Regions from separate parts of the Streptomyces sp. NPDC057010 genome, predicted to be linked through region 2. Evidence: riboswitches for the same ligand, from Rfam matches in the RefSeq annotation. Region 2 holds a riboswitch; the other holds the start of a gene.
The links. Region 2 has a riboswitch for thiamine pyrophosphate ahead of thiO (glycine oxidase ThiO). Riboswitches for the same ligand answer to the same signal wherever they lie in the genome.
Positions count from the first base shown of each region.

Region 1: it holds a riboswitch for thiamine pyrophosphate, as region 2 does, so the genes downstream of both, thiC (phosphomethylpyrimidine synthase ThiC) here and thiO (glycine oxidase ThiO) in region 2, are expected to answer to the same signal.

Region 1 is NZ_JBHUSC010000002.1:271,145-275,346, reverse strand. Features, by position in the region: gene ACFTXQ_RS03830 (hypothetical protein) at 1-313, shown strand, start outside; gene thiC (phosphomethylpyrimidine synthase ThiC) at 431-2,218, opposite strand; TPP riboswitch at 2,213-2,356, opposite strand; gene ACFTXQ_RS03820 (YibE/F family protein) at 2,429-3,826, shown strand; gene ACFTXQ_RS03815 (SsgA family sporulation/cell division regulator) at 3,994-4,202, opposite strand, start outside.
Region 2 is NZ_JBHUSC010000040.1:11,267-15,468, forward strand. Features, by position in the region: gene ACFTXQ_RS26985 (Rv2175c family DNA-binding protein) at 1-131, opposite strand, end outside; gene ACFTXQ_RS26990 (NAD(P)/FAD-dependent oxidoreductase) at 343-1,557, opposite strand; TPP riboswitch at 1,644-1,756, shown strand; gene thiO (glycine oxidase ThiO) at 1,754-2,938, shown strand; gene thiS (sulfur carrier protein ThiS) at 2,935-3,183, shown strand; gene ACFTXQ_RS27005 (thiazole synthase) at 3,189-3,983, shown strand.

The DNA of each region.
Region 1 (4,202 bases), on a different contig from region 2:
CAACAGCGCGACCGAGGTGGCCGCGGACGAGTACGAGGCGATACCCGACGACGTCGCGCAGGCCCGGGAGGCCTGGCGGCGCGCCCTGCTGGAGCGCGGGATCATGCCGTTCCTGCGGGACGCCCTGGCCGAGCCGAACACCGGCCCGGCCCTGCCGCCTCCGCGCGGACGCGGGGGCCGGATGCCGCATCTGGGCTACACCGCGCCTGATTTCACCAGCCCGGGGTCCTCGTCAGAGGGGCCCCGGCCCGGCTATACCCCGCCGGACTTCACGAGCCCGGACTTCGGCGGCCCGGACCACCGGCCGGACTGAGGTCCGGCGGCGCTCCCCCGACCGCCGGGCACGACCCGCACGCCGTCCCGCACAGCGGACGGGCCCGCGACTCCCCCCTCGGTGTCGCGGGCCGGCCCGTGCGCGGGAGGCCGTGCGTCAGTCGGCCAGCGGCAGGTAGACGCGGTTGCCGGAGGCCGCGAACTCGGCGGACTTCTCCGCCATGCCCGCCTGGATCTCCTCCGCCTTCAGGTCACCGCCGTGCTCGCGGCGGATGTCCTGCGAGATCTTCATCGAGCAGAACTTCGGACCGCACATGGAGCAGAAGTGCGCGGTCTTGGCCGGCTCGGCGGGAAGGGTCTCGTCGTGGAACTCACGGGCCGTGTCCGGGTCGAGGGCCAGGTTGAACTGGTCCTCCCAGCGGAACTCGAACCGCGCGTCCGACAGCGCGTCGTCCCACTCCTGGGCGCCGGGGTGCCCCTTGGCCAGGTCGGCGGCGTGTGCCGCGATCTTGTACGTGATGACGCCGGTCTTGACGTCGTCCCGGTTGGGCAGGCCCAGGTGCTCCTTGGGCGTGACGTAGCAGAGCATCGCGGTGCCCCACCAGGCGATCATCGCGGCGCCGATGCCCGAGGTGATGTGGTCGTACGCGGGCGCGACGTCCGTGGTCAGCGGGCCGAGCGTGTAGAACGGCGCCTCCTCGCAGATCTCCTGCTGGAGGTCGATGTTCTCCTTGATCTTGTGCATCGGGACGTGGCCCGGGCCCTCGATCATGGTCTGGACGTTGTGGCGCTTGGCGATCGTGTTCAGCTCGCCCAGCGTCTTCAGCTCAGCGAACTGCGCCGCGTCGTTGGCGTCCGCGATGGAGCCGGGGCGCAGGCCGTCACCCAGCGAGTACGTGACGTCGTACGTCGCGAGGATCTCGCAGAGCTCCTCGAAGTTCGTGTAGAGGAAGTTCTCCTTGTGGTGCGCCAGGCACCACGCGGCCATGATCGAGCCGCCGCGCGAGACGATGCCAGTCTTGCGGCGGGCGGTCAGCGGCACGTACGGCAGCAGCACGCCGGCGTGGACCGTCATGTAGTCGACGCCCTGCTCGGCCTGCTCGATGACCGTGTCCTTGTAGATCTCCCAGGTCAGGTCCTCGGCCTTGCCGTCGACCTTCTCCAGCGCCTGGTAGAGCGGCACGGTGCCGATCGGGACGGGGGAGTTGCGCAGCACCCACTCGCGGGTGGTGTGGATGTTGCGGCCGGTGGAGAGGTCCATGACCGTGTCGGCGCCCCACTTGGTCGCCCAGGTCATCTTGTCGACCTCCTCCTCGATGGAGGAGGTGACCGCGGAGTTGCCGATGTTGGCGTTGACCTTCACCAGGAACCGCTTGCCGATGATCATCGGCTCGATCTCCGGGTGGTTCACGTTCGCGGGAAGCACCGCGCGACCTGCGGCGATCTCCTCGCGGACGACCTCGGGGGAGACGTTCTCGCGGATCGCGACGTACTCCATCTCCGGGGTGATCTCACCGCGGCGGGCGTACGCGAGCTGCGTGACGGCGGCGCCGCCACGGCCCCGGCGGGGCTGGCGCGGGCGGCCCGGGAAGACCGCGTCGAGGTTCTTGAGCCCGCCGCGCGGCGAGGTGTGCTTGATCCCGTCGTCCTCGGGGCGCACGGGACGGCCCGCGTACTCCTCGGTGTCGCCGCGACCGATGATCCAGTTCTCGCGCAGCGGCGCGAGGCCACGGCGGACGTCGGTCTCGATCTGGGGGTCGGTGTACGGCCCGGACGTGTCGTAGAGCGTGACGTCCTTGCCGTTGGTGAGGTGGACCTGGCGGACCGGCACCCGGATGTCGGGGCGGGAGCCCGCCACGTACCCCTTGTGCCAGCCCGGCTGGCGCTCGGTCTGGCCGTCGGCGTTCTGGCTGACGGCAGGCGTGCGTGCGTCCTGAATGGTCATGAGACCTGATCTCCCTACGCCGGCATTACCCGGTAACAGGTTCGGCGGTCGACGCAGCCTCTTCCCTTACGCATTACTAGTGCGTACGGTGATCAGCGCCCTCTCAGCCCGGTGCTCCGAGCTCCCGCGTTGTGCAAAGGTGCCCCCACGCTAGCGTCATCTATGGCGTGCTGAACAGTGGGCCCCCTCATCTCTTGCGATGATCTGCCGGTGACGTCCTCGCCGCAGCCCCCCAACGAGCCCAATGACCACACCGGCCACACGGGTCACGAGCACCCAGGTCAAGGGCATAGTCACGGGCACAGTCATGGGCACGGCCACGGTCACAGCCATGGCCACGGCCCGGCGGCCCCCGTCTCGAAGCACCTGCGCAAGGTCATCGCGGCCGTACTGATCCCGTTCGCCGCTGCCGTCTTCATCGGCATGGCGGTGCTCTGGCCGGGCGGCGCACCCGCCCACGAGCGGACGGGGGTCGGCTTCGACCGGCAGACACAGCAGGGCACGGTCGTCTCGCTGGAGCGTGTCGACTGCAAATCGGTGAACGCCTCACAGGTTCCGCCCACCGGCGACACGTCCACCCCCGAGGGGCGCGAGGCCCTGGCCGCGCAGACCGGCGAGTGCAAGAAGGCCACTGTCGAGGTCGGCACCGGCCCGGACAAGGGCCGCACGTTCGTGGAGATCGTCCAGCCGGGCGCGCCACGGCAGTTGACGAAGGGCCAGGGCGTCGTGGTCGCGTACGCGCCGGACGCCCCCCGCGACCTCCAGTACTCGGTGATCGACGTGAACCGCAAGTTCCCGATGGCGCTGCTGGCCGGCATCTTCGCGGTCGCGGTCGTCGTCGTCGGCCGGATGCGGGGGCTGTTCGCGCTGGTCGCGCTGGTCATCAGCTTCGGCGTGCTGACCCTCTTCATCCTCCCGGCCATCCTGCAGGGTTCGAACCCGCTCGTCGTGGCGGTCGTCGGGGCGAGCGCCATCATGCTCATCGCCCTGTACATGTGCCACGGGCTCACCGCCCGCACCTCGGTCGCCGTCCTCGGCACGCTCGTCTCGCTGCTGCTGATCGGGCTGCTGGGCTCGCTGTTCATCGGCTGGGCGTTCCTCAGTGGCAACACCGACGACAACACCGGGCTGATCCACGGGCTCTACCCGGACATCGACATGAGCGGTTTGCTGCTCGCGGGCGTGATCATCGGATCGCTCGGCGTGCTCGACGATGTGACGGTCACCCAGACGTCAGCGGTCTGGGAACTCCATCAGGCCGACCCCTCGATGGGGCCCCGGGCGCTCTACAGGGCGGCCATCCGGATCGGCCGCGACCACATCGCGTCGGTGGTCAACACGCTGGTGCTGGCTTACGCGGGCGCGGCACTGCCTCTGCTCCTGCTGTTCTCGATCGCGAACAGCAGTATGGGTTCCGTGGCCAACAGCGAGCTGGTGGCGGAGGAGATCGTACGGACGCTCGTGGGCTCGATCGGCCTGGTGGCCTCGGTTCCGGTGACGACGGCACTGGCCGCGCTGGTCGTCTCCGCAGACCGGCCGGGATCCCCGGCCGCAGTTCCGGCCTCGGGACCGGTCCGCGGCGGCCGGGGCCGGCGGCGCAAGCGCTGAATGGCGTTCCGAAGGGGTGGGGCCGGCGGGCGCTGCCGGTCAGGTCGTGCGCGGTGCCGGCCCGTGAGGGGGCGGGACGTGTCGCTCAGCGCGTCGGCACGCTGAGCCGGTCGTCCGTGGTGCGGTAGTGCCTCGGTGCGGTGGTGGTGCCGTGGTGCGGTGGTGGTTCAGCCCGCGTTCTGTTCGTTCTGCTGGGATTCGGCGAGGATCTTGCCGAGAGCCTCGTCGAGGTTCTCTTCGAAGTCGCCGAGGTTGCGCTCCTGGCCGAGCGGCACGAGCCGGTCGGTCCGGTCGAGGAAAGCGACGAGCGGAGCCGCGCTGGCGCGGAACAGGGCCCGGTCGCCACCGACCTGGAGACGGATGTGGACATCGGACA
Region 2 (4,202 bases):
ACGGCGATCAGCTGCCCTTCCTTGACCATCTGGCGGACCCGGGTCACCTCGATGTCGAGCATCTCCGCGATGTCGGGGAGGTACAGCCAGGAGGGGACTAGGGCATCGATCTTTGCGTCAATCTCGGTCACGGGCACAAGCCTGCCACCTCGGATCGGCCGCCGGTACCCGAGCCGCCCCGTCCGGGTCACGGGGGGCCGGGGGCCGCCCTGGGGCTCAGCCGCATCCAGCCTCGCCGGCGTTTGAGGCGCGGGTCTGGGCAGAGCCCAGGAAACGGAGAAGGGGCGGGGCGGGGACCGGCTCCGCGCAGCGGCCCCCGACCCCGCCCCCTGTCCGGAGCCGCTACGCCGCGGCCGACTTCAGCGGGACCGCCGGGTCGGCGACCTTCGACGGGTCCACCGCCACGCCCGTCTCGATGAGCTTGCGGCCCTGCGCCACGTCGCGCGGGCGGCCCACGGCCAGGACCGCGACCAGGGCGCCGTCGCGCAGCCAGCACACCGACCAGGTGCGGTCGGCCGGGTCCCCGCGCCAGAGCATGGTGTCGGCGCCGGCGTGGTGGCCGGCGTACTGGACGAAGCGCCCGAACTGGTCCGACCAGAAGTACGGGACCGGGTCGTAGACCTGGACCGGCTCTCCGGCCAGGATGTTCCTGGCGACCGCGCGGGGCCCCTGGAGCGCGTTGTCCCAGTGGTGCACGAGCAGCCGCTTCCCGTACCGCCCGGAGGGGAAGGAGGCGCAGTCGCCGACCGCGTAGACCCCGGGCAGCGAGGTGCGCAGGTACTCGTCGGCGACGACCGCGCCGTCGGGGCCGAGCTCCACGCCGGTCCCGGCCAGCCATCCGGTGGCGGGGCGGGCACCGATGCCGACCACCACGGCGCCGGCGGGCAGGGTGCGCCCGTCGGCCAGCAGGACCCGGCCCTCCTCGATCCCGGCGACCTTGGCGCCGGTGATCAGCTCGGCGCCGGACTCCGCGTACCAGCCCGCCATGGACTCGGCGACCTCGGCGGGCATCACCCCGGCCAGGACCCGGTCCGCGGCCTCGACCACGGTCACCGCGCAGCCGGCCTCGCGGGCGGCGGTGGCGAACTCGGCGCCGATCCAGCCCGCCCCGACGACCACCGTCGAGGGCGCCTCGGCGAGGACCGGGCGCAGGCGCGCCGCGTCGTCCAGGGTGCGCAGCAGGTGTACGCCGGGAACGCCGCCGGTGCCGGGGAGGGTGAGCGGTTCGGCGCCGGTCGCCAGGACGAGGATCCCGTACGGGACCGGGCCCGCCTCGGTGTCCAGCTCGCGGTCGGCGGCCCGCAGGCCGGTGACCTCCGTACCGAGCCTGAGCTCGATGCCGAGCCCTTCGAAGTCCACGTCGAAGGCGGAGTCCTCGGCCTTGCCGAGCAGCACCGCCTTGGACAGCGGGGGCCGGTCGTAGGGCTGGTGGGGCTCGGCGCCCAGGAGGGTCACGGGGCCGGTGAAGCCCTGCTCCCGGAGGGCGACCGCGGTCTGCACCCCGGCCATTCCGGCGCCGACGATCACCACGCCGTTCTCGGTCTGTTCCATATGCATGATCATCCGCACAGCCTAATCATCTGACGGTCCGTCAGGAAGAGGTGCCCCTTACCCGCCGTCCGCGGCGGGGTTAGTCTGGCCACCGTACCTATCGCGGGAGTCCGGGCGCACCGGGCTGAGAGGGAGGCTGGCCGGCCTCCGACCGTACGAACCTGATCCGGGTCATGCCGGCGAAGGGAGGGGCTGGACGCCCATGCACTCATCCCAGAAGGGATCCGGACGAAACGGATCCGACGTCCTCGTCATCGGGGGCGGCATCATCGGCCTGGTCACGGCCTGGCAGGCGACGCGGCGGGGGCTGCGCACCGTACTCGCCGACCCGGCGCCCGGCGGCGGAGCCGCCCAGGTCGCGGCCGGCATGCTCGCCCCCGTCACCGAACTGCACTACGGCGAGGAGTCCCTGCTGGGCCTCGGCCTCGCCTCCGCCGAGCGCTACCCGGCGTTCACCGCCGAGCTCGCCGACGCGAGCGGCGGCATGGACATCGGCTACCGCGCCTGCGGCACCCTCGCCGTCGCCCTCGACGCCGACGACCGGCTCCACCTGCGCGAGCTCCACGCCCTGCAGCGCCGCTGCGGCCTGGAGTCCGAGTGGCTCACCGGCCGCGAGTGCCGCCGCCTGGAGCCGATGCTCGCCCCGGGCGTCCGCGGCGGCCTGCGCGTGGACGGCGACCACCAGGTCGACCCCCGCCGGCTCGCGGCCGCCCTGCTGGCCGCCTGCGAGGGCGCCGGGGTGACCCTCCACCGGGCGGCCGCGGAACGGCTGCTCGTCACCGCCGACCGGGCCGCCGGCGCGGTCCTCGACGACGGTACGGAGCTGCGCGCCGACCAGGTGGTCCTGGCGGCGGGCTCGCTCAGCGGCCGGCTGGCGGGCGTACCGCCGGAGGTCACGGCCCCCGTACGGCCCGTCAAGGGACAGGTGCTGCGGCTCACCGTGCCCGCCGCCTACGCGCCGTTCCTGTCCCGCACGGTACGGGCGGTCGTGCGCGGCAGCCACGTCTACCTGGTGCCGCGCGAGAACGGCGAACTCGTCATCGGCGCCACCAGCGAGGAACTCGGCTGGGACACCACGGTCACCGCGGGCGGGGTCTACGAACTCCTGCGCGACGCCCACGAGCTGGTGCCCGGCATCACCGAACTCCCCCTCACCGAAACCCGGGCGGGACTGCGGCCCGGCTCCCCCGACAACGCCCCCCTGCTGGGCCCGACCGACCTGCCGGGCCTGCACCTGGCCACCGGGCACTACCGCAACGGGGTGCTACTGACCCCGCTCACGGGCGAGGTCATGGCGGAGCTGCTGACCACCGGCGAACTGCCGGACGTCGCGCGCCCCTTCACCCCCCGCCGGTTCTCCGCCGCACGACAGGAGTCGTTCGCATGACTGTCCTCTTTCCCGGGTCCGGGTCCGGGTCCGCGTCCGACTCGGTCTCCATCACCGTCAACGGCGAGGCGCGCGAGGTCGCGGACGGCACCACGCTCGACGCGGTGGTCGCCACGCTGACCACGGCCCCCTCGGGCGTGGCCGCGGCGCTCAACGAGACCGTGGTCCCGCGCAGGCAGTGGCCGGCCACGCCGGTGGACGAGGGCGACCGGGTCGAGATCCTGACCGCGGTCCAGGGAGGCTGAGCGGCATGGCAGACGACCTCTTCACCCTCGGCGACCGGACCTTCTCCTCCCGGCTGATCATGGGCACGGGCGGGGCGCCGAGCCTGGACGTCCTGGAACGGGCCCTGGTCACCTCCGGCACCGAGCTCACCACCGTGGCGATGCGCCGCCTGGACCCGACGGTCCAGGGCTCCGTCCTGTCGGTCCTGTCCAAGCTGGGCATCGCCGTCCTCCCGAACACCGCGGGCTGCTTCACGGCGGGCGAGGCCGTGCTCACGGCCCGGCTGGCCCGCGAGGCGCTCGGCACCGACTGGATCAAGCTGGAGGTGGTCGCCGACGAGCGGACCCTCCTGCCCGACGGCGTCGAGCTGCTGGACGCCGCCGAGATCCTGGTCGACGAGGGCTTCACGGTCCTCCCGTACACGAACGACGACCCGGTGCTCGCGCGCAAGCTGGAGGACGTCGGGTGCGCGGCGATCATGCCGCTCGGCTCGCCGATCGGCTCCGGCATGGGCATCCGCAACCCGCACAACTTCGAGCTGATCGTGGAGCGGGCGGGGGTCCCGGTGATCCTCGACGCGGGGGCCGGCACGGCCTCGGACGCCGCCCTGGCCATGGAACTGGGCTGCGCGGCGGTGATGCTGGCCTCGGCGGTGACCCGCGCCCAGGAGCCGGTCCTGATGGCGGCGGCGATGCGCGACGCCGTCTCGGCGGGCCGCCTCGCCCACCGCGCGGGCCGCATCCCCCAACGCCGCTTCGCCCACGCCTCGTCCCCGACGGACGGCCGGGCGACCCTGGACCCGGAGCGACCGGCGTTCTGAGGGGGCGTACGGGTTCCCGCACGGGCGGGGCCCCCGCCCCGTCTCACCGCCTCGGCGGGGCGGCGGCTGCCCACCTGCCGAGCGGGGTCGGTCACCTCCGCATCGCGCTCAGCCAAGCCGACCGGCAGGTCGGGACGGCGGAGTTCGGGACCCGATCACCCGGTACCAGGGAGGGTTTGGGGGTTTCCCGTCAGTCTCATCGTCCTTCCGCGTCGGCCC